Linked DNA regions of Symmachiella macrocystis. The protein of the gene in region 5 binds, or shares a complex with, the protein of the main gene of each other region. Links are inferred from orthologs where the notes say so. Each region holds a gene or a part of one and is shown on either strand. Other genes may lie near its edges.

The links.
Region 1: the proteins of nuoH (region 5) and CA54_RS26195 are in contact, whole or in part, in a crystal structure (PDB 6Y11), measured with the Thermus thermophilus proteins. The link is inferred for Symmachiella macrocystis from one-to-one orthologs. Residues at the interface, in WP_096411122.1 of Thermus thermophilus: Arg36, Val44, Arg45, Met46, Gly47, Pro48, Asn49, Arg50, Val51, Leu57, Gln58, Ala61, Asp62, Ile64, Lys65, Ile67, Phe68, Lys69, Glu70, Ile72, Val74, Glu223, Ala224, Glu225, His233, Thr234, Glu235, Tyr236, Ser237, Trp241; in WP_096411117.1 of Thermus thermophilus: Arg16, Glu17, Gly18, Leu24, Leu27, Val28, Trp30, Gly31, Arg32, Asn34, Ser35, Trp37, Thr54, Asp55, Ala56, Asp59, Ala61, Arg62, Phe63, Gly64, Glu66, Val67, Phe68, Arg69, Ala70, Ser71, Arg73, Gln74, Ala75, Asp76.
Region 2: the proteins of nuoH (region 5) and CA54_RS07295 are in contact, whole or in part, in a cryo-EM structure (PDB 6ZJN), measured with the Thermus thermophilus proteins. The link is inferred for Symmachiella macrocystis from one-to-one orthologs. Residues at the interface, in WP_096411122.1 of Thermus thermophilus: Arg41, Phe42, Val44, Arg45, Met46, Thr296, Tyr354; in WP_096411123.1 of Thermus thermophilus: Thr2, Leu3, Lys4, Leu6, Ser9, Thr13, Tyr16, Leu17, Val22, Thr23.
Region 3: the proteins of nuoH (region 5) and CA54_RS07315 are in contact, whole or in part, in a cryo-EM structure (PDB 6ZJN), measured with the Thermus thermophilus proteins. The link is inferred for Symmachiella macrocystis from one-to-one orthologs. Residues at the interface, in WP_096411122.1 of Thermus thermophilus: Ala224, Glu225, Gln226, Glu227, Ala295, Trp297, Phe298, Arg299; in WP_223903221.1 of Thermus thermophilus: Pro35, Ser36, Asp139, Gly141, Ala142.
Region 4: the proteins of nuoH (region 5) and CA54_RS07305 are in contact, whole or in part, in a cryo-EM structure (PDB 6KHJ), measured with the Thermosynechococcus vestitus proteins. The link is inferred for Symmachiella macrocystis from one-to-one orthologs. Residues at the interface, in WP_126985484.1 of Thermosynechococcus vestitus: Gln8, Lys26, Trp29, Leu30, Pro33, Met34, Met37, Leu38, Leu83, Ile84, Phe85, Lys86, Glu87, Asp88, Val89, Leu90, Pro91, Ala92, Thr100, Ala104, Val107, Ile108, Phe111, Leu112, Tyr114, Ile115, Ile125, Ser126, Leu128, Phe133; in WP_126986108.1 of Thermosynechococcus vestitus: Gly6, Tyr7, Glu8, Tyr9, Phe10, Gly12, Phe13, Leu14, Ile16, Cys17, Ser18, Pro21, Ala24, Leu25, Ala27, Ser28, Leu31, Arg32, Pro33, Ser35, Arg40, Leu41, Thr42, Thr43, Tyr44, Glu45, Ile51, Gly53, Ala54, Trp55.

Annotation. Positions count from the first base shown.
Region 1 is NZ_SJPP01000003.1:699,588-705,486, forward strand. The notes cover bases 1,736-4,533. They hold CA54_RS26195 (NADH-quinone oxidoreductase subunit B), read right to left. Parts: upstream 3,512-4,533; coding sequence 2,960-3,511; downstream 1,736-2,959. Other genes in these bases: sufB (Fe-S cluster assembly protein SufB), read right to left, coding at 1,736-1,918; sufC (Fe-S cluster assembly ATPase SufC), read right to left, coding at 2,054-2,863; CA54_RS26200 (helix-turn-helix transcriptional regulator), read right to left, coding at 3,661-4,320. Also shown: Fe-S cluster assembly protein SufD, read right to left, coding at 1-316; more of sufB, read right to left, coding at 497-1,735; CA54_RS26205 (alanine/glycine:cation symporter family protein), read left to right, coding at 4,774-5,899. UniProt on the Escherichia coli protein: NDH-1 shuttles electrons from NADH, via FMN and iron-sulfur (Fe-S) centers, to quinones in the respiratory chain. The immediate electron acceptor for the enzyme in this species is ubiquinone.
Region 2 is NZ_SJPP01000001.1:1,879,775-1,885,642, reverse strand. Bases 1-2,767 are described here. They hold CA54_RS07295 (NuoI/complex I 23 kDa subunit family protein), read right to left. Parts: upstream 1,774-2,767; coding sequence 1,228-1,773; downstream 1-1,227. Other genes in these bases: trpD (anthranilate phosphoribosyltransferase), read right to left, coding at 2,074-2,767; CA54_RS07300 (DUF2203 domain-containing protein), read right to left, coding at 560-1,006; CA54_RS07305 (NADH-quinone oxidoreductase subunit A), read right to left, coding at 1-467. Also shown: more of trpD, read right to left, coding at 2,768-3,093; CA54_RS07285 (nucleoside hydrolase), read left to right, coding at 3,350-4,303; CA54_RS07280 (hypothetical protein), read left to right, coding at 4,474-5,868. UniProt on the Escherichia coli protein: NDH-1 shuttles electrons from NADH, via FMN and iron-sulfur (Fe-S) centers, to quinones in the respiratory chain. The immediate electron acceptor for the enzyme in this species is believed to be ubiquinone.
Region 3 is NZ_SJPP01000001.1:1,885,721-1,891,667, reverse strand. The notes cover bases 3,102-5,947. They hold CA54_RS07315 (NADH-quinone oxidoreductase subunit D), read right to left. Parts: upstream 5,221-5,947; coding sequence 3,982-5,220; downstream 3,102-3,981. Other genes in these bases: CA54_RS07305 (NADH-quinone oxidoreductase subunit A), read right to left, coding at 5,923-5,947; CA54_RS07310 (NADH-quinone oxidoreductase subunit C), read right to left, coding at 5,338-5,865; glgP (alpha-glucan family phosphorylase), read right to left, coding at 3,102-3,602. Outside these bases: CA54_RS07330 (protein kinase domain-containing protein), read left to right, coding at 1-440; CA54_RS07325 (ATP-grasp domain-containing protein), read right to left, coding at 496-1,338; more of glgP, read right to left, coding at 1,458-3,101.
Region 4 is NZ_SJPP01000001.1:1,884,217-1,886,960, reverse strand. It holds CA54_RS07305 (NADH-quinone oxidoreductase subunit A), read right to left. Parts: upstream 1,786-2,744; coding sequence 1,216-1,785; downstream 1-1,215. Other genes in the region: CA54_RS07295 (NuoI/complex I 23 kDa subunit family protein), read right to left, coding at 2,546-2,744; CA54_RS07300 (DUF2203 domain-containing protein), read right to left, coding at 1,878-2,324; CA54_RS07310 (NADH-quinone oxidoreductase subunit C), read right to left, coding at 631-1,158; CA54_RS07315 (NADH-quinone oxidoreductase subunit D), read right to left, coding at 1-513. UniProt on the Escherichia coli protein: NDH-1 shuttles electrons from NADH, via FMN and iron-sulfur (Fe-S) centers, to quinones in the respiratory chain. The immediate electron acceptor for the enzyme in this species is believed to be ubiquinone.
Region 5 is NZ_SJPP01000001.1:4,449,940-4,455,905, forward strand. What follows is about bases 1-2,865. They hold nuoH (NADH-quinone oxidoreductase subunit NuoH), read right to left. Parts: upstream 2,156-2,865; coding sequence 845-2,155; downstream 1-844. Other genes in these bases: nuoK (NADH-quinone oxidoreductase subunit NuoK), read right to left, coding at 1-180; CA54_RS17345 (NADH-quinone oxidoreductase subunit J family protein), read right to left, coding at 225-845. Also shown: CA54_RS17355 (thiamine pyrophosphate-binding protein), read right to left, coding at 3,005-3,493; CA54_RS17360 (hypothetical protein), read right to left, coding at 3,618-4,757; CA54_RS29435 (hypothetical protein), read right to left, coding at 5,441-5,659; CA54_RS17370 (phosphotriesterase family protein), read left to right, coding at 5,861-5,966. UniProt on the Escherichia coli protein: NDH-1 shuttles electrons from NADH, via FMN and iron-sulfur (Fe-S) centers, to quinones in the respiratory chain. The immediate electron acceptor for the enzyme in this species is believed to be ubiquinone.

The DNA.
Region 1 (5,899 bases), on a different replicon or contig from region 5:
TATTGCCGTCGACATGCGCGACGGCACCGGCATAGGTCGCTCGGTCGTGCATCAGCGTTTCAAGCTCAGCGGCTGTGTCGGCCGTGGGATGGACCGTGAATGCCGACGGATCAAATCCGCGAATGTCGACCCGTTTCCACTCTTCGGGATCGAGTTCCTCTTGCGACTTTTTGCTATACAGCTCAAATGCCCGGCGCCGCAATTCGGTGACCCAATCGGGTTCGTCGCGTGCATCTAAAAAACGGGCAAAGGCCGCTTCATCAAATCCGCCGTCGGTCTTCGCGGGAGATGTCATCGTGTCCACTGGTGAGTTCATGTCTCGTGTGCGCAATATGTGTGTGTTGTACGGGGATGTTTTCTATGAGCGCCGGTATGCCGTGCACTAACCCCCCGGCAAAGCCGGGGGCTGAAACGGTTGGTGCGTGTCAAATGGAATCCATCAGCCCCCGGATTTGCCGGGGGGTAACGGCAACATGGGTTGACCATCGACCCATAATTAGCCGACGGAGCCTTCCATCTGCAGTTCAATCAACCGGTTCATCTCCACGGCATATTCCATGGGCAACTCTTTAACGAGCGGCTCGATAAATCCGGTTACGATCATCGATGACGCCTCCGCCTCGGAAAGGCCGCGGCTCATCAGATAAAACAGTTGTTCGTCACTGATCTTCGACACACTCGCTTCGTGCTCGATCGTGACGTCGTCATCGTCGATTTCGATGTAGGGGTATGTATCGCTGCGGCTGATGTCGTCGAGAATCAACGCATCACAAATCACATTCGATTTTGAACCGTGTGCTCCCTTGGCCACCTTGGCCAAGCCACGATAACTCGAACGGCCGCCTCCTTTGGAGATACTCTTAGAAATAATCCGGCTGTACGTGTCCGGGGCACAGTGCACCATCTTCGCACCGGCGTCTTGGTGTTGGCCATCGTTGGCAAAGGCAATCGACAAGGTCTCGCCGCGGGCACCCGGTTCCATCAGGAAAATGGCCGGGTACTTCATCGTCAACCGCGAACCCAGGTTGCCATCGACCCACTCCATCAGCGAATCGCCATAAGCCATCGCTCGTTTGGTGACGAGGTTATAGACATTGTTCGACCAGTTTTGGATCGTCGTGTAGCGGAACCGGCCTCCTTTTTTGACGATGACTTCCACCACCGCCGAGTGTAGGCTTTCGCTGCTGTAGGTCGGAGCGGTACAGCCTTCGACATAATGCGCCGAGGCGCCTTCGTCGACAATGATCAACGTCCGCTCGAACTGGCCCATATTTTCCGAGTTGATGCGAAAATAGGCCTGCAACGGAAATTCGATGTGCACACCCGGCGGAACGTAGATAAACGATCCCCCCGACCAGACGGCCGAGTTCAGAGCGGCAAATTTATTGTCGTTGGGCGGAATGACCGTGCCGAAGTATTCGCGGAACAATTCCGGATGATCTCGCAAAGCAGAATCGGTATCGGTGAAGATCACCCCCTGCTTTTCCAGGTCTTCCTGCAGGCTGCCGTAGACGACTTCGGACTCGTATTGCGCTTTCACGCCGGCGAGATACTTCTTTTCTGCTTCCGGAATTCCCAGGCGATCGTAGGTCTTACGAATGTCATCGGGAACATCATCCCAACTGCCTTCGGGACGGTCCGATGCGCGGACATAGTAATAAATGTCCTGATAGTCCAACTGCGACAGATCGCCGCCCCATTCCGGCTGCGGCTTGTTGAAAAATGTCTCCAGCGCTTGCAGACGGAAATTGAGCATCCATTCCGGCTCTTTTTTCATCTCGGAGATTTGCCGGACGATTTCCGTATCTAAGCCTTTACGGCTTTTGAAGACGTAGGCCTCTTCCGAATCGTGAAATCCATATTGGTATTCACCGATGTCGGGCTTTGCTGTGGATTGTGTGTCGAGTTCGGTCGTCATGTCGTTATCGCTCCCAGCGTGATGTTAGCTTCACGCGGTTTTCTAAGCCCGTTTCAAAACCCGGTTACGCCGGTTTGCAAAGCTGTTACACACAGAATTGCAAAATCGCCTGAGAGTTTAGAAGCAACTTGATATTCAGCCAGCAACTTGTTCAGTGACTTCTTCGGCAGCCGCCTCAGGATGTCTCTCGCGGACACCGGCATAACCTTGATTGTGCAATTCGGCCGCCAACGATGCGTCGCCGGTTTCGACGATGCGTCCCGCTAGCATCACGTGCGTGAATTGCGGAGTGTTGAATTCCAATAAACGTTCGTGGTGCGTAATGATCAACACACCCATCTCGGTGCTGCCGGACAGTCGAGCCACGCCTTCGCTCACAACGCGAACGGCATCGCTGTCCAAACCGCTATCGGTTTCATCCAAAATCGCAAATTTGGGATTGAGCATCGCCAGTTGCAGAATCTCCATCCGTTTCTTTTCGCCGCCGGAGAAACCGTCGTTCAAATAGCGTCGGGCGAATTCCAGATCCATGCCCAACTCTTCCATTTTGCCTTTCAGTTCCTTACGGAACTCCCGCATCGGGATCAGATTTTCGCCTTCTTTGCGATCCGGATTCCGAACGTTGGTCACCGCATGCCGCAAAAAGTCGGCCACTTTGACGCCGGGGATTGTCACCGGATATTGAAATGCCAGAAACAAACCGAGTCGCGCTCGTTCGTTTGGATCCAAATCGACTAGGTTCACGCCGTCGATTTCAACCGTGCCTCCGGTGATTTCGTATTTGGGGTGCCCCATCAATGCGAACGCCAGTGTGCTTTTCCCCGAGCCGTTGGGGCCCATTAAAGCATGGACTTCGCCTTGGCGGATGTCGAGATTGACTCCCTTGAGAATGGGAGTGCCATCAACGCTGACCCGCAGATCTTCAATTTTCAGTAAACTGGTCATTCCGGATTCGCTAACTTGCCTTTCAGCATTATCGGTTTCAAAACTCCCTGGTGGTTAAAACCAAGGTTCGTCACTCGTGATTCGCGGCGCGGCGAATCAAACTTCCAGAACTTCTGGAATCGCCACTTGGCCACTGTGGTGCGGCACCGGCAATTCATCGATTGCCCCTTTGGCAATACGCTTGGCTTTGATTTTATCCTGCACCCGCATCAGGCCTTCCAACAAGGCCTCAGGACGCGGAGGGCACCCGGGGACATAGACGTCGACCGGTACAACCAAATCGACACCCTTGACCACGTGGTAACCATATTTGAAATAAGGGCCGCCCCCCACCGTGCATGCGCCCATGGCGATGACGTATTTGGGATCGGGCATTTGTTCGTAAAGTCGACGCACACGGCTGGCCATTTTGTGGGTCACCGTGCCGGCAACGATCATCAGGTCAGCTTGACGCGGAGTTGCGCGAAACGCACCCGCTCCAAACCGATCCAAGTCAAATCGGCTGGCTCCGGCGGCCATCATTTCGATAGCACAACACGCCAACCCAAACGTCATGGGCCAAATACTGGACTGCCGCGCCCAGTTCATCCCTTGTTCCAACGTAGTGACCACAACGTTTTCTTCAAAGCGTTCGTCGATCCAGGGCATTTGAGGTTGTCTACTTTCGAATGTCTACGGAACTAAAGTGGCTTGAACAATGCATTTGTGTCCAGCCAGGACAAGTCGGCTTCACTGTCAAACCGCCGACCGATTATGTCCACTTTAGCAACTCTATCCTCTATCGCAATCCATGGGGACTACCGAGAATCTGCTGCATCATTAACAGGGGGTGAAGCCATTTCAGCCGGCTCAAATTCGCAGCAGGAATGACCATCTAAAAAACACTGGGAAAGCCGCAGCGGCACTCCCAAAACCTTTTCGAAAACTTCTTCTTCCATCTCGCAAATCCCGCGATCGCTATCCGCCAATTCTTGATACGGACAGTTATTTTCACGGAGTACCGGTAACTCGGACGACTGATCAACTTCGACGTCATATCCGCGTTTCGCTAAGACCTCACCCAATTGTTGAAAGCGATCTCTCAACTGCGGACTGTTGACCGCATGTGCGTATTGCGAAACCATCGCGTCGCGAATCCGCGACTCGACTTTGGCACGGACCGCTTCGTCGGGGATGCACTGCAATTCCCGCCAAAGCACAAGCGCCAAATCACCGTAATTGTCCCCCAACTCACGTTGTCCCGCCTGCGTGACGCGATAAACGTGATGCGGACGACCGCGTCCTTCACGGACAAGATCACGGCCGACAAATCCCAAACTCTGTAGTCGAACCAGCCGGTGGCGAACGGCGGTCGCCGTCACCCCCAACTCTTTGCAAATCTCCTGCACGGTTCCGCAGCTGAGTCGCTGCAACCGTTCAAGGAACTCGCGATCCTGACTCTCAAGTGTTTTCTTCATAAGGATTTACAGCCGATCATTTGTGTCGCTCAGGCAGGAAATACACCTTCGCTACAACGTCATCTTATACATTTCAAGTAATTTTGACAACTAAAAATGCGAAAAAGAAATCCTCGGGGTTTGACGTGATGAATTGACCATGACATCGAGTGGTTCTCGCTCCCCGCCCAGCCGGGTAACACCTGCATTTTTCAAAGCGGGGACGTTGTGCATGAGATAGAAGAAGGCAGCTGCTCTCTCAAAACAATCCTGGCAAATTTGCGTTTGGCAACTCGACAATTGACACTGAGAACTCAACGGCATCAATCGGATGCAGTAACAGCTTGGCGTGTTGACTGGCACAATCACAGTTTCTTCATAACTATTGGCCTGTTATATTCGTTCGAGCGCAGTCCCCAGTCGGGCCTGCTTCCGGTCACCACTACTTGGAACCGAAGGGGAAACAAGTTCGACATGCGCAAAACCTTTTCCTGCGTCATCGTAGCCCTCGCCGCGGCAACGTTTTTTGCCTTCCCCCCACCTTCCTCCGCTCAAGAGACACCCTCATCGTCAGCCAGCGAATCAGCCGCTGATACCAATGAGGCGACCGACACATCGTCAGTCCAATCTAACTGGATCGCCAAGGTCGATGAGTTTTTTGGGAAGTATCTCGTGGCACCGGTCGCGACCTTTGCGTTTTACCCCGTGCCATATTACGACTTTTCAGCCGGGGAATGGCGACCTTATGTCGATCCGGCCACAGCCGACTTGCCCCAGGACCAACAGGTGCTGATCGGCACAAAATTGCCGGTGGTCGTTGTGTGGCTCGTCGTCGGGGCGATCTTTTTTACGATACGTATGGGCTTTATCAACATCCGCGGCTTCTGGCATGCGGTGCGGGTGGTGAAGGGAGACTACGACGATCCCAACGACGTGGGCGAGGTCTCGCACTTCCAGGCGCTCTCCTCCGCACTGTCGGCAACCGTAGGTTTGGGGAACATTGGCGGCGTGGCGATTGCTGTTGGCACCGGCGGACCGGGCGCTTTGGTCTGGATGCTTGTCGCCGGCGTGCTCGGGATGAGCAGCAAATTTGTGGAATGCACGCTGGCCCAATCGTACCGGCACGTCGATCCGGACGGCCAGGTTTCCGGCGGACCTATGCGGTATCTGGCCGATGGTTTGCGTGAAAAAGGCCTGGGAGCCCTCGGCAAATGCCTAGCAGTCATGTTTTCGATCTTCTGTATATTGGCCTCATTCGGCGGTGGCTGCGCGTTTCAGGTGGACCAGTCGTTGGGCGCCATCAAAACCAAGCTTCCCTGGCTGGACGGAAACGAATTCGTTTACGGGCTGGTCATGGCTGTTGCGGTTGGGGTTGTGATTATCGGCGGCATCCGCCGGATTGCCGCGACGGCGGAGAAAATCGTTCCGCTGATGTGCGGAATTTACATTCTGATTTCGCTGTATATTCTGTTCGTCAACTTCGACCGTATTCCCTGGGCGATCGAAGAGATCTTCCGCACAGCATTTCAAGCCGACGCCGCCAAGGGCGGAATCCTGGGGGTGCTTGTGATCGGCTTTAAACGGGCGGCATTTTCCAACG
Region 2 (5,868 bases), 2.6 Mb from region 5 along the record:
ACCCAATCCAAGTCGCCCCGTTTCCAGACGTAGGCAAAACCGACGAGCAACACGGAGAAGAACACGAGAATGTCTCCAACGCCCAGCAAGCCGATGTCCATGGCGGTTTGCCGCGAAATTTCGTGCGTCGCGGCAGTTGCGGGTTGGTTGAGCAGTTTGGCGCTCAGTTCGGCGCGGTGATCGAGTTGTGCATCGGCCAACTGCATGGAGCCGCCGAAGATCATGGCCCAAGGAAAGAAGAAGGCGACTTCGACGTCGAAGATAATAAACAGCAATGCGACCACGTAAAATCGTAGGTCGAACTGAATATAACTGGTGCCGATGGTCGGTTCGCCGCACTCGTAGACGGAGATTTTTTCATCTGTCGGCTTATTGGGGCGAACCAAAAGGCCGATGAGCAACGGAGCTAGAAGAAAAATCACGCCGACCAGCGTGAACATCAAAAAGTGTCCGACCAAATCCGTCATTGTCTTGCGATTGCCTTATTAGGTATCCAGGGAGTCGGTGCACCGTTACCGAATCGTTATTTCTTATAGCTTGATAAACTCGAGCGAATGCCTCATTCACTCGCGTCCTGTGTATCCAGCGGCTTCTCGCTCGTCAGCGAGTCTTCCAGAAGTGAGTGACGCCCCGAGAATCCGGCGTCCACTTCGTGCCAGTACGCGAGTTCCTCTTCGCCCAGATGCCAGCACAGGTAAACCACCCGGCCGTCCATCGCGTGCGGGAAATCGACTAGACCGCGTTCAAAATCTTTGAATTCAACGCCGAGTTCCAGCAGTTCGTCGACGTACTCCTGCAACTTTTCTTCATCGCGGCGCAGTTCTTGTTCGATCTGCTCGACTTCCTCACGATAAGGATTGTCGGCGTCGCTCTCTTGCGACCGTTTGACCTGCGAATGATGCAGACGCTTCAAACGCTCTTGGCGCTCTCGAACATCCTTCGCCTGGCGTACGATGTCACCGACGATCGCGCGAACTAACGGCAAGGTCTTGCGGGCCTCTTCCACCGTGAAGAGCTTCCCATCGAATGTTGTGGAATCCATGGTGAGGCCAATTGTATGAAATAGGCTGCTGTGACCGACATGCGGGTCGTCCTACGACCAACATGCTGGTTACAGGCAGCGGTTTTAGAGATGAGCTTCAAAACCTGAAAGCCATCGTTATTTTTGTGTCGCGATTCCGTCGAGTGGGTTTTGAAAGAAAGTTAGTACGCGTATCCCGCAAATGACTATGATTCCGCCGGTTCAAACGGACTCGGTTCGCCTTTGACCCAGACCGGTTCGGAGAGCACTTTGGATTCCGCCACGGCCGTGGGATTCAGCGTAGTTTGTCCCCACGCCACTTCCAATGGCAACTTGGCATAATCCACAACGCAACCGTCGCGGCCGTAACTGCTCAAGTCGTGGTTAGACCCCATGAAGATACAATCGACCGGGCAAGGTTCGACACACAATGCACAAAACATGCATTTCGTGTAGTCGATCGTATAACCGTCGATCCGAAAACCTTTGCCGACGGGGCTTTTGACTTTATCAATGTAAATGCAATCCACCGGACAAGCAGCGGCGCATTTGTCGCAGCCGATGCAGGTTGTCAGGTCGAAGCGGTGAAATCCGCGGTATCGCGCTTTGACGGGAACCGGGACTTCGGGGTATTCGTAAACTTGCGTAAAGGCTCGACGGCCGTAGGTTTTACGCATGGTGCGCATCGTAACCCACATCCCGCTGACTACGGTTGAAACCGCCACCCAGATATTCCGAAACCATTCACGCATCACAAACTCCGATTTATCATCACTTCCCCGCAAGTTTGGCTCGTGGGGAAGCCGCCAACTGTCAAATCTGAAAACCGTCTCGCTGTTTCCGACTCACAACTAAGGAAAAAGTCGTTCACCTTGAATTATATGACGTGAAGGTCCCGCTGCAAGTCACATGCGCCGCTTCTCATTTCCGGGAATACCCGTGTTCGTTGCCGATCGGCTTGGCTGGTGGCACTGTTCGCCCTATTCCTGGCTTGATGCTCGCTCTGTACCTGGAATTATAGAATTCCCGCCACGAGACTCAACTTTTGGACGTCAATTCGCATTGGTCATGGCGACCAGTTTCGCCAAAACCAACTCCGCAGCGCGGGAGTCAATCGCCTCTGCTGCTGTTGTGGCGGCTTCCATGGGATCCTCGGTTCTGCCGACGGCCAACAATGCCGCGGCGGCGTTGGCAACCACCACATCGCGGTGCGGCCCAGGTTCTGCGGAGAAAATCTCCTGAATGACCTGAGCACTCTCCTCGGCCGATTCCACACGTAGGTCGGCCGCTGAACATTCGTCTACACCAAACGATGCGGCTGACCATTCATGCTGCGAAATCTCTGTACCGCGCACTTCCCAGGCCAAGGTGGTGCCCCACAGGCTGACTTCGTCCAATTCGTCATTGCCACAAACCACCAAGGCCCGCGAGCGCTTTAGTTCGGCAACAGCTGCCGCCAGGATCTCAGCGGTCGCGTTGCGACTGGCCCCCAGCAGTTGAAATTCAGCACGGGCCGGATTGGTCAGCGGTCCCAGCAGATTGAAAATCGTCGGAAACCCCAAGGTTCGGCGGATTGGTGCGGCATGTTTCATGGCTCCGTGCATCAATGGTGCGAAGCAAAACCCGATGCCGATTTCATCCAGGCATTCTGTGACGGTCGCCACGGGAACGTCGACTTTAACGCCCAAGGCCTCTAACACGTCCGCCGATCCGCTCGAACTGGACACACTGCGATTGCCGTGCTTGGCAACCGGGATCCCCAGTGCCGCAGAGACGATCGCCGTCGCCGTGCTGATATTGAAGGTGTGTAATTTGTCGCCCCCGGTCCCGCACGTGTCCAGCAATCCCGTCTTGTCGCTGGGAACCGATACGGCGCGTTCCTGCATCGCTTGAGCCGCGCCGACGATTTCACCCACAGCTTCGCCCTTCATCCGCAAGGCTGTCAGCAGTGCGGCGATCTCGGCGGCCGTCCATTGGCCGTCCATAATGCCGCCCACACAGTCCCGCATTTCCTGGGCCGAAAGGTCTTGGCGCTGCAAGAGTTTTAAAATCGCGTCGGTGAAATTGCTCATGGAAGATGGCTCATCGAAAAATCCAAACCCCTAACAAATCGATCGGCCATCGCGCGAAGTTGCGCCAGTGATGGGCGGCATTTGATTCCTCAATACACCATAACAAAAATCGCGACTCAGGCCGAGTTGCTGCTGCGGTGATATCGTTTTGCGCGGTACGCGCATTCGCAATTGACCAAATTCCGGGCGAGGCATAGAATGCGCAACGTTCTGCCACAAAAAGTGTTACGAGCGAGCGCAACCCAGGAGTCCACTCTTGCCTCGAAAGTTGATCATAGACGTCGACCCAGGAATTGGCGATGCCCTAGCTGTCATTGCGGCTTTGTGCGACCCCGAACTTGATGTCGTCGCCCTCACCGCTACAGCGGGTTGCGTCCCGGCCGACGTTGCCACCCGCAATCTGCAAACCATTGTGGAACAAATCGACCCCGACAAGCGGCCCCGTATGGGAACCGCCGCCGAAAGCGGGGCCAAACCGACCGCCGACAAGTCACAAGCGATTAGCGAAATCGCCAAACTGCATGGCCCGTCCGGCCTGGGTGACCGCCAAATTGAAGTCGCCGACCTGCACCATCGGCATGAATCGGCCAAATTGATGACTGATCTCGTGCGGGCTAGTCCCAATGAGTGCACACTGCTGACATTAGGTCCGCTGACCAATATCGAAGTCGCCTGCGAACGTTGCCCCGACTTTTTGAGTTTGTTGGGCGACCTCGTCTGTCTCGGCGGATCAGTGGCCGTCGGTGGTGACGCGAACGCGGCTGCCGAGTTCAACATGTTCTACGACCCCACCGCTGCGCGAAACGTTCTCAACAGCCCCGCCACCAAAACCATCGTCCCGCTGGACGTCAGTAACCAAGTCGTGATGACGTTTGAGGAATTCAACCGGTTGGGCCTGGAATCGGAATCTGCGGAGCAAGCGTTTTTACACGAAACGCTCTCCTACTACCTGCGGTCGCACCATGAGCACTTGGGCTTGGAGGGGATTCAACTCCGCGAATTGGCCGCTCTAGCATTCATCACGCACCCGCGGTTTTTCGAGACGCAGCGCATGGTCATCGATGTCGAGACTCGCGGTGAATTGACCCGCGGCATGACCGTCTTCGACCGCCGCGCGACCGAGCAATGGCAGACAAACATCGACGTCGTGATGGAGGTCGATGCCCGCGGCGTGTTGGATTATTTGACCGACATGTTGAAAAGCGTCTGACAGCCTGCCGGCCAGCTCCCCTTCTTAAAGACTAGCGATACCGTTGCTATACGGCCTCGGTTGGGATAGTTTGCAGTGGCACGTAACTCCCATTGCCATTCACCCCATCGAGCAACCTCACTTCTATAGGTTGTATTCGCATTTCATCGGAAGGGGCGGTCATGTTCTGCATGCGGTCTATTCTTACGTTGATTTCTGTTGTCCTGCTGACCACCATTTCTGCCGGCCACGCGCTCGCGGCGGATTGGATTGATCTCTCGAAAGCAGAGATCGTCACGCCTGACGACGGCACTGTCATTAATACGGCGCGGCGCGTGCTCACCGAAGAAGTCGCCAAGCGGACCGGAATTGAACTGGCTCATGGCATGTCACTTGGCAAAAGCAAGACGCCGGTCATCTTGCTTTGTCGCGCCGACAAAGCTCCCGTGGAATTGCGAGAGTTCGTTGCCTCAATGAAAGTTCCCCAGCAGGCGGAAGGTTTTGCCATTGCCGTCGACAAACAAGGCACGAGTCCCATCGTGGTACTGGCCGGGTATGACGAACCAGGCGTGCTGTTTGCTGTGGGGCGGTTTATGTTGCAGTTGAAGTTAAAGCCCGCAACCATAGAGTTCCCCGCCGACTACCGGATCGCGACCGCACCGCGCTACCCTCATCGCGGACACCAAATCGGATTTCGCGCCCTTGCCCATTGTTATGACGCTTGGACGGCTGAGACTTATGAACAATACATGCGAGAATTGGCGGTGTTTGGCGCCAATGCGTTCGAAACGACATCATTTTCGCTCAAGGGGCTTGACGGTCCGCATGCCAAATTGACCGGCACGGAGATGGCCGTGGCGTGGTCGCGGATTTGCCAGGATTACGGTTTCGATTTCTGGCTGTTTGGGTCGGCGATCGGCGGCGAGGGGAAAACTGAAGCCGAAGAGTTGGCTGCGATTGAATCGCAATTGGAGCGACTCCGTGTGATTCCGCACTTGGACCATATCTATCTCACCGGCGGCGACGGCGGGAGTTCTCACCGGCGTCCCGACTTGATGTTCCAGTGGACGGGTCGGTTTGCCGAGCAGGCACGCAAAATCCATCCCGGACTTGGTGTGTGGGTTTCCAATCAAGGGTTCGGACCCGAATTGAATAATTGGTTTTTCGATTACCTACAACAACAGCAACCGGAGTGGGTGACGGGGGTGGTCTACGGCGCGTGGTCGCGGATTCTGCTTGACGAACAACGCGCACGGGTGCCGTCGCGTTACCCGATCCGCCGCTATGCGGACATTGGTCATTGCCTGCGTGCGCAATACCCGGTGCCGGGCTGGGACCGCGCCCTGGCACAGACGCTCGGTCGCGAGCCATTTGCCCCCCGGCCAAAGGGGCATGCCCGTATTCACAACCTGTTTGATGAATACGCCGACGGTTTTGTGACCTATTCCGACGGTGTTGGCGATGACATCAACAAATTCACCTGGACGGCTTTGGGCTGGAACCCGGATCGCGACGTGAATGATATTATGCTTGAGTATGCCCGCTTCTTTTTCGGTTGGGATATCGCCGAACAGGTGCGGGATGGT
Region 3 (5,947 bases), 2.6 Mb from region 5 along the record:
AGCCGTCCAAGCGGCGCCAACGACGGCGTGATAGCGACATGCGCACGGTGATGTGCATCGAGGATCGCTCGAAACAGCAAAATGACTTACGGAGCTATTTCTCGAAACATGGATTTCGCGTGCTGATGCTCAACGACCTGCAACGCGGGTTGAATCGATTGGCGACGGCACCTCCCGACTGCATGGTGATTATGGGTGAGTCGGTCGGCAATGGTGCCCTGGAGGGATTCCAAGAAGCAGCCCGGTTGCGAAACGGTTCACCGATGGTCACCGTACTCGTGCTGCCGGAAAACCAAGCCGATCAAAAAGCGGAAGTCGACATCACGCCGACCGAACAGGTCCTGGTCCAGCCGGTCACCCTCCGCGAGCTACGCACCTGCATCAAAACCGGTTTAGACGCCGCAGGCGCCAACGGTAAGCCCCGCCCGGAACGCAACTGAGCCATCCGGCGTTCCGGTAACCATTCGATGCACGAGAATTCGCTGGACAGAGGTTTCATACTTGTTGACGCCAAGTATCGAGTGCAACCTCTGAAACTGCTTTAACGATAGCGGCTGTGTCGCATGCGTACAGGTCAGCGCAATTGAACACGCCGATTTCCAACAACCGATACGCACCTTGGTCCGTTCTGCAAATATCAGCCACCCAGACACGCTCTGGTTGATACGCTGATAAGGCGATGATTTCTGCTAACTCCAAGGCTTTCGGGTCTTTCGCCGCTTTGGGAGCAAACTTTTCAGAATCAATATATTCTGAACTCGCAACGATGGCTTGGTCTGCAATGACGAAACGCCACTCAGCGACGATTGATTTTGGCGAGCTGACGACAACGACGGCATTGGCAGGAACATCATAAAAGCCCATCAACTCCAAGTCGGCATCGAAGGTACTTGTTGAGGCAATTTGGCCAGTGAACAGCTTTAACGGGGAATCAGGACGAATGAAAATCTTATCGTCGCATCCCAGTGTGTCGAACAAGAATTCACGGCACCGCCGGAGTTCACCGAATGGCAGCATTATGTAGTCATTGTTGAGGAGGTGTTCCCCAAAATGGCAATAGTATGAGGAGCATGCAAAGTTTTCGAAGTTTGCGAACACCCCTGGCTTCCAACGTCGTTCGCGTGAAATTCGTGACACGATTTCAATGTCACCGTGGACAACGGCGCATGCATTTTTAGGAAAGACCTCACGATACGAACAGCCTTCGTCATCCCAGCTGTAACCAGCCTTTGGATCATTAATCAGCTGTACTTCGTGACCTTGTGCGCGAATATCGGCAATCAATTGGTCACGATAATGATCAAAGAGCCCTGCATCGATAACCCAACCGACGTTCATCTGTCGTTTTGACTCCGGAGGAACGCATACAACCACAAACCGGCGCGCCGGACTTTAAGGGCCCGCCGACTCAGCGGCGAGCCCTATGTTTGCGATGTTACCGACTAGCGCGCTGCTCGCTAATGGAGGTCCATATCGCACGACAAACCGCCGCTTGCGCCGATGTAGGTTTGCAGCACGTAGTCCATCACCATGCGGTCGGCGTTGAATCGCCAGCCTAAGGTTCGCACGGCGCGCTTCATGCGCTTGATCCACTCTTGCGGCAAATCGTCGACGTCGCGGCGGTAATACAGCGGCACGACCTCTTCGGTCAGTACCTTCATCAGGCTGTCGGCATCGCGTTGATCCTGAATCTCTTGATTCACGTGCGTACGTCCTGTGCCGATGGCGAAGCCGTTGCTGCCATCGTAGGCCTCAGCCCACCAACCGTCCAAGATCGAGCAGTTCAACCCGCCGTTGAGGACCACTTTTTGGCCGCTGGTTCCCGAGGCTTCCAACGGACGCCGCGGGTTGTTGAGCCAGACGTCGACCCCTTGCACCAAGTGCCGGCCGAGATTGATGTCATAGTTTTCCAGCAGCACCACCCGCCCGCGGAAACGCTCATCCTGGGACAACTGGTGAATCCGCTGTACGATGGCTTTACCGTTGTCGTCAGCTGGGTGAGCCTTGCCGGCAAAGATGAATTGAATGGGCCGCTCTTCGTCGCCGATCAGATCGGCCAATAGGTCCAAGTCCCGCATAAACAAATCGGATCGTTTATACGGTGCGAACCGCCGCGCGAATCCAATCGTGAGGATCTGTGGATCCAACGAGGTTCGCATTTTCTCGATTTGCTCCGGCGACTCTTTGCGCCGCTCCGCTTGGGCGATCAGCTTTCGCCGCGAATAATCGATCAAGCGGGTTTTCAGCAATTGGTGGGTTTCCCACAATTCGCCCGGCGAAACCGACTCAAAATCGGCCCAGACCTCCGGTTGCCCGGAGTTCAAATACCAATGATCCGGCAACACGCGGTCGTAAAGCAACCGCATTTGTCCCGCCAGCCATGTCGGCACATGCACGCCATTGGTGATATGTCCGATCGGAATTTCTTCTTCACTCCGCCAAGGCCACAAATTCGCCCACATGCGCCGACTGACAACGCCGTGCAAACTGGAAACCGCGTTGGCCTGCCGGCTGAGTTTGAATGCCAAGACGGTCATGCAGAACGACTCGTGCATGTTTTGCGGTTCGACGCGACCCAAGCCCAACAGAGCATCGTGGCTGAGTCCCAATTCGTCACGCAACGGGCCGAGGTGTTCTTCGACCAAGTCCGCGTCGAAGCGATCATGGCCGGCAGGAACCGGAGTGTGCGTAGTGAAGACGCACATGGCAGCCGTCTCCCGCAGCGCCTCGTCAAAACCGAGTTCGTCTTCGGTGATCCGTCGACGAATGACTTCCAAGCCCGCGAACGCCGAGTGTCCTTCGTTCATGTGGAACATGCCCGGCTGAATGCCGATCGCTTCCAGAGCGCGCACGCCGCCGATGCCCAACATGATTTCCTGACGAATCCGCGTGCGTTGGTCGCCGCCGTACAAACGGGCGGTCAATTGGCGATCTTCGTCTTTGTTTTGTTCGATGTCAGCATCGAGCAAAAACAGTTTGACGCGGCCGACATCCACGCGCCAGACACGGGCATGGATATCTCCACCGCGGGTGGCGACGGAAATCACCACCGGTTTTCCTTCGGGATCAAGTGCCGGTCGGACCGGTAGATCGTCAACGTTGAGTTCGGTATACGATTCCTGTTGCCAGCCGTTATCGTCGATGTATTGGTTGAAATAACCTTCGTCGTAGAACAGCCCCACGCCGACCAGCGGCACACCCAAGTCGGAGGCGCTTTTCAGGTGATCGCCTGAAAGCACACCAAGTCCGCCGGAATAAATCGGCAGCGATTCATGCAGGCCGAACTCGGCCGAGAAATAGGCGGCCGGCCGTTGTCCCAACACGCCGGCGTGCCGTGCACCCCAGGCATCGGTTGATTCCATATAACGTACCCAACGCCGGTACGCCCAGTTAATCCTGGTGTTCAGGCCCATTTCCATCGCGCGGCGTTCCAGCTTTTCGGGCGGAAACTCCTGCAACAAGATGACAGGATTGTGTGCCAGTTTTGACCAACGGATCGGGTCGATGCTGCGAAAGATTTCGCCCACTTCGGGTTGCCAGGACCACCACAAATTGCTGGTCAGTTCGGTCAATTTTTCGTGGAGGGTTTTTTGTTTAGCCATGAATTTCGCCGTCTCGTCTTCGTTTTATGATGCCGACGCGCATCAAACTGCGCGCCGCGCGGAACGACCAATGTACGGAAAATAGCCGCGTGGATGTGGTTTAATGAATCACGCCGCGACAAGCAACACGAACCGATCAGACTGAGGGCAGTCCCCAACATCTCTCGCGGTCGCGCTTCTATCCAAAATGGCGGAATCGCCTGCAGATCGATAATCCACATCCGCCGCAAAGTATAGCGAATAGATGCGCCCGCTCGAAGCCTAGACAAGGCGCAGTCCGTCAAACACGGCGAATGCTGCCGCGCAGCTTGGCCAGATTGCCGGGTTTGACTGCGACTTAGAAATTATTGCCAAGAAAGTGCGCGACAGCAGGTGCGACTCAGCGGTCGATCTCACCCATCACGACGTCCAACGAACCCACAATCGATGGGATGTCGGCTAGCAGGCAGCCGCGGCAGAGGTCGGCGGTCACGGACAGATTGCAGAAGCAAGAGCTTTTGGCCCGTGCGCGAAGTGGTGCCGCTTTGCCGTCGCCGACGAGATGAAATCCCATCTGGCCGCGGGGGCATTCGGTTTCCAAGTAGCATTCGGCCGAGGGGAGTTTGGTGTTCAACTTAAACGGCACGCGGTACTCACCGGCAGCTGTGGGGTATTTAGCGATTGCTTGGCGAACCAGGCCGATCGATTGCACGACTTCCATCATCCGCACGTAAAAACGGCACCAGTTGTCGCCCAGGACCGCTTCGGGCGGCGCCTTTGCAAAGGGGGCAACCGGGATCTCGTACTCGTAACCTTCGTACATGCGGGTGTAGATGCTTTCGCCGTCGCGACGCAGATCGTGATCAACACCACTACCCCGCAGTACCGGACCGGTACAGCCGTAGCTGATGGCGTCTTCACGCGACAGTTCGCCGATGGAAGCGGTCCGTTTGATGAAGATGGAGTTTTCAGTCAGCAGCGTGTGGTACTCGAGGATCCGCGGCTCCAACCAATCCAGGAACATTTCGGTCGCCTCCATCCAGGAGACATGTTCGTGCGGATCACGGCCGGTCAACGAAGCCAGTCCGGGCGGAATGTTGATCGATGCCGGCAGGTCATGCGTGGCGCCGCCGACGGTGATGTAGCTATAGGTCAGCCGCGCACCGCAGACTTCTTCGAACAAATCGAGAATGATCTCGCGTTCGCGGAACGCGTAAAGAAACGGGCTGAAACTTCCCAGGTCTAAGCCGTAGGCGCCCATGCCGACCAGGTGGCTGGCGATGCGCCCCAATTCAGCAATCATCACCCGCAGGGTCATCGCTTTTTCAGGAACTTCCATGCCGATGAGTTTTTCGGTCGCCAGCGCAAATCCCAGGTTCATATTCATGCCGGCCAGATAGTCCATCCGGTCGGTGTAGGGAATCCATTGCGGGGGAGACAGGTTCTCGCCGATTTTCTCCGCGCAGCGATGCAGGTAGCCGATGTGCGGCGTGACTTCGTGCACGACTTCACCGTCGGTCCGCAATAACAATCGCAACACGCCGTGGGTACTGGGGTGTTGCGGCCCCATATTGACCAACATCTCGTCAGTACGGACGTCAAACTCAATGACCCGGGGATCTTCTACTTGAATGCTCATCGCGGTCTCGCGGTGCTGTGTTGTCGTTTGAATTTAAACCGTGCCGCCGGCAGTTGCTCACGGAGTTCGTATGTGGTCTTGGTAAGAGCGAGGCTCCCGCCCAGCCGCTGGCGAGGATTAGTTGCGAACGCCGTGGTACTCGAGCGGAAAGTCGTAATCTTTGCGTAACGCATGACCGACCCAATCTTCCGGGCAGAGAATTCGCCGCAAGTTCGGGTGTCCACTGAAGTGGATACCCATCAGGTCGTAGGTTTCTCGTTCGTGCCAATCGGCGATGCCCCACACGCCGGTCACCGAGGGCACTTCCGGCAATTGTCCTTGCTGGTCGTTTTGCCAACGGGGGAGTTTGACTTTGACCGTCAAAAAATGCTTGTGCGTGTAACTGTATAGATGGTAGACGACTTCTAGGTGCGGCTCGTGTTCGAACTTCGCTGCCTTCTTTTCGTCCGGTTCAAAGTAGTCCACGCCACTCAGATTGTTCAGCCCGTCGAATCGCAGTTCGCTTGCGTCTCGTAAATATGTGCTGACTTCCACAATCGCGTCGGGGGCGACTTCAATCCAGGGGTCGAGAGCGTCGGCGTCGACGGCGATGATTTTGTCGCCGAATTTCTCAACAAGTTGCTTATGAATTTCTGTGGCATTCATCGTGGCGGGTTGCCTGATCAGGAAGGGAATTCGCAAAGACAAACGAGACGCGCGGGACTACGCAACAGGAGCGGGTTCACGT
Region 4 (2,744 bases), 2.6 Mb from region 5 along the record:
GCCGCCGACGGTGATGTAGCTATAGGTCAGCCGCGCACCGCAGACTTCTTCGAACAAATCGAGAATGATCTCGCGTTCGCGGAACGCGTAAAGAAACGGGCTGAAACTTCCCAGGTCTAAGCCGTAGGCGCCCATGCCGACCAGGTGGCTGGCGATGCGCCCCAATTCAGCAATCATCACCCGCAGGGTCATCGCTTTTTCAGGAACTTCCATGCCGATGAGTTTTTCGGTCGCCAGCGCAAATCCCAGGTTCATATTCATGCCGGCCAGATAGTCCATCCGGTCGGTGTAGGGAATCCATTGCGGGGGAGACAGGTTCTCGCCGATTTTCTCCGCGCAGCGATGCAGGTAGCCGATGTGCGGCGTGACTTCGTGCACGACTTCACCGTCGGTCCGCAATAACAATCGCAACACGCCGTGGGTACTGGGGTGTTGCGGCCCCATATTGACCAACATCTCGTCAGTACGGACGTCAAACTCAATGACCCGGGGATCTTCTACTTGAATGCTCATCGCGGTCTCGCGGTGCTGTGTTGTCGTTTGAATTTAAACCGTGCCGCCGGCAGTTGCTCACGGAGTTCGTATGTGGTCTTGGTAAGAGCGAGGCTCCCGCCCAGCCGCTGGCGAGGATTAGTTGCGAACGCCGTGGTACTCGAGCGGAAAGTCGTAATCTTTGCGTAACGCATGACCGACCCAATCTTCCGGGCAGAGAATTCGCCGCAAGTTCGGGTGTCCACTGAAGTGGATACCCATCAGGTCGTAGGTTTCTCGTTCGTGCCAATCGGCGATGCCCCACACGCCGGTCACCGAGGGCACTTCCGGCAATTGTCCTTGCTGGTCGTTTTGCCAACGGGGGAGTTTGACTTTGACCGTCAAAAAATGCTTGTGCGTGTAACTGTATAGATGGTAGACGACTTCTAGGTGCGGCTCGTGTTCGAACTTCGCTGCCTTCTTTTCGTCCGGTTCAAAGTAGTCCACGCCACTCAGATTGTTCAGCCCGTCGAATCGCAGTTCGCTTGCGTCTCGTAAATATGTGCTGACTTCCACAATCGCGTCGGGGGCGACTTCAATCCAGGGGTCGAGAGCGTCGGCGTCGACGGCGATGATTTTGTCGCCGAATTTCTCAACAAGTTGCTTATGAATTTCTGTGGCATTCATCGTGGCGGGTTGCCTGATCAGGAAGGGAATTCGCAAAGACAAACGAGACGCGCGGGACTACGCAACAGGAGCGGGTTCACGTTGCTCGATGGGGAGTGGCGCGGGAACCGGCGGACCGTCCTGCTTGGCCTTTTCTTGGATTTCTTGTGCCACGGCCCGGACCCAATCCAAGTCGCCCCGTTTCCAGACGTAGGCAAAACCGACGAGCAACACGGAGAAGAACACGAGAATGTCTCCAACGCCCAGCAAGCCGATGTCCATGGCGGTTTGCCGCGAAATTTCGTGCGTCGCGGCAGTTGCGGGTTGGTTGAGCAGTTTGGCGCTCAGTTCGGCGCGGTGATCGAGTTGTGCATCGGCCAACTGCATGGAGCCGCCGAAGATCATGGCCCAAGGAAAGAAGAAGGCGACTTCGACGTCGAAGATAATAAACAGCAATGCGACCACGTAAAATCGTAGGTCGAACTGAATATAACTGGTGCCGATGGTCGGTTCGCCGCACTCGTAGACGGAGATTTTTTCATCTGTCGGCTTATTGGGGCGAACCAAAAGGCCGATGAGCAACGGAGCTAGAAGAAAAATCACGCCGACCAGCGTGAACATCAAAAAGTGTCCGACCAAATCCGTCATTGTCTTGCGATTGCCTTATTAGGTATCCAGGGAGTCGGTGCACCGTTACCGAATCGTTATTTCTTATAGCTTGATAAACTCGAGCGAATGCCTCATTCACTCGCGTCCTGTGTATCCAGCGGCTTCTCGCTCGTCAGCGAGTCTTCCAGAAGTGAGTGACGCCCCGAGAATCCGGCGTCCACTTCGTGCCAGTACGCGAGTTCCTCTTCGCCCAGATGCCAGCACAGGTAAACCACCCGGCCGTCCATCGCGTGCGGGAAATCGACTAGACCGCGTTCAAAATCTTTGAATTCAACGCCGAGTTCCAGCAGTTCGTCGACGTACTCCTGCAACTTTTCTTCATCGCGGCGCAGTTCTTGTTCGATCTGCTCGACTTCCTCACGATAAGGATTGTCGGCGTCGCTCTCTTGCGACCGTTTGACCTGCGAATGATGCAGACGCTTCAAACGCTCTTGGCGCTCTCGAACATCCTTCGCCTGGCGTACGATGTCACCGACGATCGCGCGAACTAACGGCAAGGTCTTGCGGGCCTCTTCCACCGTGAAGAGCTTCCCATCGAATGTTGTGGAATCCATGGTGAGGCCAATTGTATGAAATAGGCTGCTGTGACCGACATGCGGGTCGTCCTACGACCAACATGCTGGTTACAGGCAGCGGTTTTAGAGATGAGCTTCAAAACCTGAAAGCCATCGTTATTTTTGTGTCGCGATTCCGTCGAGTGGGTTTTGAAAGAAAGTTAGTACGCGTATCCCGCAAATGACTATGATTCCGCCGGTTCAAACGGACTCGGTTCGCCTTTGACCCAGACCGGTTCGGAGAGCACTTTGGATTCCGCCACGGCCGTGGGATTCAGCGTAGTTTGTCCCCACGCCACTTCCAATGGCAACTTGGCATAATCCACAACGCAACCGTCGCGGCCGTAACTGCTCAAGTCGTGGTTAGACCCCATGAAGATACAA
Region 5 (5,966 bases):
TCCGTCTAATCCCAATGCCGTATAGTTCGCGAATGCCACAAAATTCAAATTCGCGGCGTTGAGCACCAACTCCACGCCCATCAACACGCCGATCGCGTTGCGTTTGGTGGCCATGCAGACCACGCCCGCCACGAACAGCACGGCTGAGATAAAAATGCAAAAATTGAGTTCGCTTCCCATACTTTCACTTCCGTCGTTTCACCGCCGAACAAGCGGCGTCTAATTTAGCTCGCTGTCGTTTTCGCCAAAGGGTCAATCCGTCGTTTGGACCGTGCCAAATACGCTGCGCCCACAAGCACGACCAACAGATGCACCGAAACAATTTCAAACGGCAGCAAATACCCGACGCCTGTCGGTTCACCGGGTTGATTCAGGTCTTTGTCAGGCCTTACTCCCAGCAACGCAAAACCAAGCGGTCGAATCGTGCGACCTTGTTGAGCGGTCGTGTAACCTTCAGGACGGTTTTCCGTTGCATGCCCGCTGACGACCCCGTCGACTGCGTGCCAATCCACACCAAAGGCGGAGACTGTGATCAAACCCAGCAGCGCTGAACTGACAATGGCCGCCACCACCCATTCGGTCGGCGAGGTTTTCATCGTCACATACGGTCCACTGGCAGTCAGCATGATTCCGAAAATCAACAGCACCAACGTCCCGCCGACATAGACCATCAGTTGGACAGCCCCGACAAAGTCGGCCTGCAGCAGAAAGAAGAGTCCCGACGTCGAGCCGAGTGAAATAATTAACCAAAAAGCCATACGCACGATGTTTTGGCTCAGCACGACACCCAAAGCGCCGCCGCAAACTGCAATCCCAAACACCCAGAACAGGAACTCCTGAAACATTACCGCCCCTCCTCTTCAACGGCCGGCAACGGCGTGTCAGGCTGTGATTTCGTGGCGTTGGAATCCAATTGCGTCACCTTGTCCGCGATCGATTCCCCAAAAAACTGTGTCCGCCCTTCGCCCTCGTTGCCCCCTTTGATTTGATACATGGCCAAGGGCCACAGCACCGCACCCAGGAACAAAGCGCAACTCATCGGCAGCAGATACTTCAGGCAAGTCATCATCACTTGGTCAATCCGCAAACGGGGAAACGTCCAGCGAATCCAAATCTGCAAAAAGACGAGCAAGCTGCCCTTGGTGATGAACACAACCATAAAGAACAGATTCACGACATAACTGGCCAGCCCGTAGGGACCGGCAGATTGCAGTGAAACCAATGTATTATCTAAAGGAGCGATCCCGGTGTACCAGCCGCCCAAAAACAGCAAGACGGCGATTCCACTGACCGCAAACATTCCCGCATATTCCGCCATAAAGAAATACGACCAGCGAATTCCACTGTATTCGGTATGGAAACCGGCAACCAATTCGCTTTCCGCTTCGGCCAAGTCAAAGGGAGCCCGTTTCACACTCGCCGTTGCCACGGTGAAATACACAAAGAACCCGATGAAGGTAAATGGATTGCGGAAGATCAACCAATCGGAAAGAAACCAACCCGATTGCATTTGGCTAATCTCAACCAAGTTCAGCGATCCGACGGCCACGATTGGAATTAACGCACAGATCGCCATGGGGATCTCGTAGCTGACCATCTGGGCTGCTTCACGCATTCCACCAAACAGCGCCCACTTCGAACCGCTTGCATACCCGGCCAAAATGATGCCGATCACTTCGAGCGACATCACCGCCAGTACAAAAAACAGCCCGATGTCGAGGTTCTGGGCGATCCAGCCGTTGCTAAATGGCAAGGCGATGAATGCGGCGAACGAGGCGACGAAGACAATATACGGTGCCACACGAAACAGCATGCCATCGGCAGCTTGCGGGCATAGGTCTTCCTTTTGGATCAACTTGATCCCGTCGGCCAACGTCTGTAGCCAACCGAACTTCCCACCCACCCGGGTTGGACCCAGGCGGTCTTGGATGCGACCGGAGACTTTTCGTTCCAACCAGATATAAAATAGCGGAGCAACAGCGAAAAAGTTGACGATGATCACCGCGTGAATCAGCGCTACTATCGCCCATTTCCACCAGGCATCGGTGAAGATATCACTGATGCTATCAATTCCAAACAACGCAAATGTCACAAAAGTGCTCCCCACCGGAGGCGGAAACGGACCAACTTCGCAGAAGTCGATTCGACCGGACATAACTGACAGCGGTTTGTGCAAAACCTCAAGCGACGTCCACGCCGCTCGCCAGAACTGAAAGCCTCAGCGCATAACGCTTTCGGCGAATTCAGCGAAGCGTGAACTATGCCACAACTGTTGAGGCGATTCAAGCGACCGGCAGCGCAAGCCCTTCATTTCTCAAAATCGAGAAGCACGCGGCGGTCCCGATTGCCCTCTCGATCCATCAGAAACGGGACGTTTCGAACTAGGGATTTCCGAGTGTAATCCTGGGATTCGTGGCGCCAACGGTCTGCTTGTCTCTGTACTGTGCTTTACATACAGATTGTTCGCGGTTTCAGCCTATGGAGACTCGCCGAGGAAACCTGTCTTGCGGGGACAAGCGCGCAAAAAAGCCACCAGTCCATCAGGCTGGTGGCTTTTTGCACTTATTAAAAACGGCGAGCCCGCTAGCTGACCAGCGTGCGGTCAAAAAACGGGGATTGCAGCGAACCCGCCGGGTAGGTAGTCGGTTGTTTTCAAATTTCGCTTCGCTATCTGTCGGTCTGTCTCTCCGCCATCACGGCAAGCACGTTGGTTGGGAAATGGTGTTCGGTTGAAATCGACACCGTTGCTGGCCATTGTTCGTCTTGCTGCTTGCTATGAAACATAACCGCGATTCCCGTACCACTGGAGTGTGGAAACCGATGTCAACAGGCGCAACACCATACAAGGTATCACGATACGAATATTCACCGAGCGGGTGCGATAAGTCAGGAGCTCCGTGAACTGTTGTCATTTAGACAACGATTGTCGCAATCCAGCGGCGCTTGGGAGCCAGAGTGATCGAGAAGCAACCTGGGAATCGACGAATAGCCACGCAGCCAACCGCTACATGCGGCCTTCGGCGATCAGGGCGACGCCGGGAGCACCGTCGCGTTGGCATTCCTCGTAGAGCTCTACCAGTTCGGGGAGCTTTTCAGGAGCATCGATCAGGCAATACTTCAACTGCCACGCTTGCAGAATCGGCTCCGTAAAGACACGGGCTGAGTCGTTGGGGATCGCGTCCTGATTCAGAAAACTGCGATATCCGACCAGCGCGAACAACGGCAGCTGGTAGTCGTAAATCGCGTTGCGGAGTGCGTCGCCCGATTCAAACAACCCCGTGCACTGGATGATCAGAAGCGGTTGCGCGCCGCCCATGTGTAGCCCGGCGGCAATCGACCAAGCTTCACCCTCGCGACAAACCCGGATGAGTTCCAAGCCCTCGGCATCGTTGAGTGCCGCTTCCCACGCGCCGAATGTGCTGTCTGGAAGCCACACGACATGCGTGATGCCGAGTGATTTCAAGGTGGCGACAATTTGTGGACCAGAAAACATTCGGTGAGCTCAACAGCAAGACACAGCGGATTCACAACGCTGCGCAAAGCATAGCCGATATCACCTCAAGACCACAGCGTCGCCATGCACAAACCCCACAAATGCCCCCCTCTGTCCTCAAGCCTCACTTCTTCTTAACTGTCGGCTTGCGTTTGAACTCAATCGGAGTCAACCACACAAACGGTTTGCCGGCTTCGTCGATATACAACTCCCGTCGCAGTCGCGATTGAAAAGCGATGCGCTGAATAGCCAGGCCCCAGGTTGTTCTTTTGCGCGGAAACGTGACCTGAATTTTATCGTAATCAATATGCCATTCATCCATACCGGCGTGGTCCACCAGGATGGGGATCTCAATGGCCGACGAGGCGGCTTCCACAACGTCAGCCAGTGGTCGATCTTCCAGGTCGACGGTGACGTATTTGAAGAGATTCGGCGCAATGCTGGAGCGAGGCGTATCGACCGGCCAAGGCCAGCCGACTTTCCAAGGTTCTTTGGTCTTGGTGATATCGCGCACGGAAAGTTCCAAATCTCCGGTGGGAGTCCGTTGTGGCGTAAAGCAAAGTCCATAATGCCGCAGCAGGATCGCCAGTGCCGTACCGCGACTCAGTCCGGCCAACGATTGCGGAAACAATTCTTTGCTGCGCGGTTGGGCCATGATTTCTTTGGCTTCAGGAGTGACGTGAATCGGCAAGTCCCCTTTTTCCTGATCAGGGGCGAACAAGACCATTGCCGCCAACAGATCCTTGCCGAGTGGATCGATGGTTAGCGGACGCTTCAGCGGCAGAAGCACTTGGTCCAATTGTTTTTTGGTCAAACCCCAAGCCGGCTGCCCATCGGGGGAACCTTGCGCCCCGTAGGTCCGCAGTTCGTCTAACCATTCCGAGAGTCTGCCGCCCTGCGAGAGTGAGAACATCCGCCCGGGAAGAATCAGGCGGCCTTGACGGTCCATTCCGGCGATGACGATGACCCGCCGCACGGAATTTCCAATATTTTTTTCCGTCACGCCCGGCTCATCACGCGGCGTTGCCCGGCGGATGCGAACAGCAACATTCATTTTCTGAAAGTACTCCGACCAGCGCTGCGCCGTCCGATTCGCGCCACCATTGCCGGTCAGCAGTTGGATCTCCAGATGCGTATCAGGCAGTTTGCCAGTGCGGGGTGTTGTGCTGCGCGGGCGAGAATTCTGGGCGTATATTGCTGCAATCGTGGTGAAATTCAGGAAAATGAGGCCCCAAGCCAAACGACTGGATAAAATGCGGTGCATAGTGAAGATCTCCGTCGTGGGTGGGCATTGCTGTCTAAGGTCGCCTTACCGATTGTACTTTCAAGTCGACCGCAGGATCTATTAAGTCTTCTGTAACATAGTACGCAAAGTGTCAGTAGGAGTTTTCGGCAATTCACTCGATCCAGCTTGGGGATTGTCCGAATTTGCGAAGATGCGCGGAAAGCGATAAATTTGCCGCCGTTGTCTTGCCCGCAAATTCCCCCCGGTTATACTCAGCGCCAGTGATCGCCGTGGTTTCACCCAGGGGACGTCTGGGTGGCGGCGAACGAGACCGGCTTAAGCCTGCAGGATTCGCATTTACGGCTATACGACAGTTCCGGGATCATGGATTCACACAGTTGAGACTCATATGGAGGGTGTCTGACGATGATGCGAAAAATGATTGTGACTTCGGTAATGGTAGTGATGGCGTTGGCGTTCATGTCCAGCGACGCGGAAGCGAGGAACCGGTGTCGTAAGGTCAAATGCAAGAAGGCGCGGTATTCTTCTTGCTGCAAGACCCAGCGTCGATCCAAGCGATGCTGTCAGCAAACCAGTTGCTGCGAACAAACCGCTTGCTACACACAAACCGAATGCTGCACGCAAACTAGCTGCGAGCCGACGGTGATCACGCAAGCTTGCTGCACACCGGCGCCGAGCTGCTGCGTTGCGCAATGCTCGACTCAAAGCTGCGGTAGCTGCCAGCAGTCGGCTTGTGGTTCCTCTTGCGGATCATGTGGATCCTCCTGCGGTTCTTCCTGTGGATCATGCGGCTCCTCCTGTGCTCCTTCGGCACCGGCGGCAGCTCCCACCGAAGCACCCGCTCCGGAACCCGCCCCCGCGCCCAGCACAGCCAGCACGAAGTAATTGCGACACATTGCGTCGTAAGCAAAACCAGACACCCGGCGATGAATTTTTTCATCACCGGGTGTTTTTTACGCGCTCATTGGGACGCACTGAAAATGCAGGCGGATGGGAGATCGCTTTGCTCCGGCACACGGCCACCCACCCTGATCTTGGAAACCAACGATTGGACTGTGTATGCTGAATGTCCGCCAAAAAAATCATTAACTCTATTTCCAACATAGGAATGGATCGCTGCCATGTCGTCCCAATTACCAACGCTCGGCCGCCGCGATTTTATTCTCACCGCTGCGGCGGCTGCATCATCAGCCGTAGTTGCCAGCACAACCATGAACAGCGCCGTGG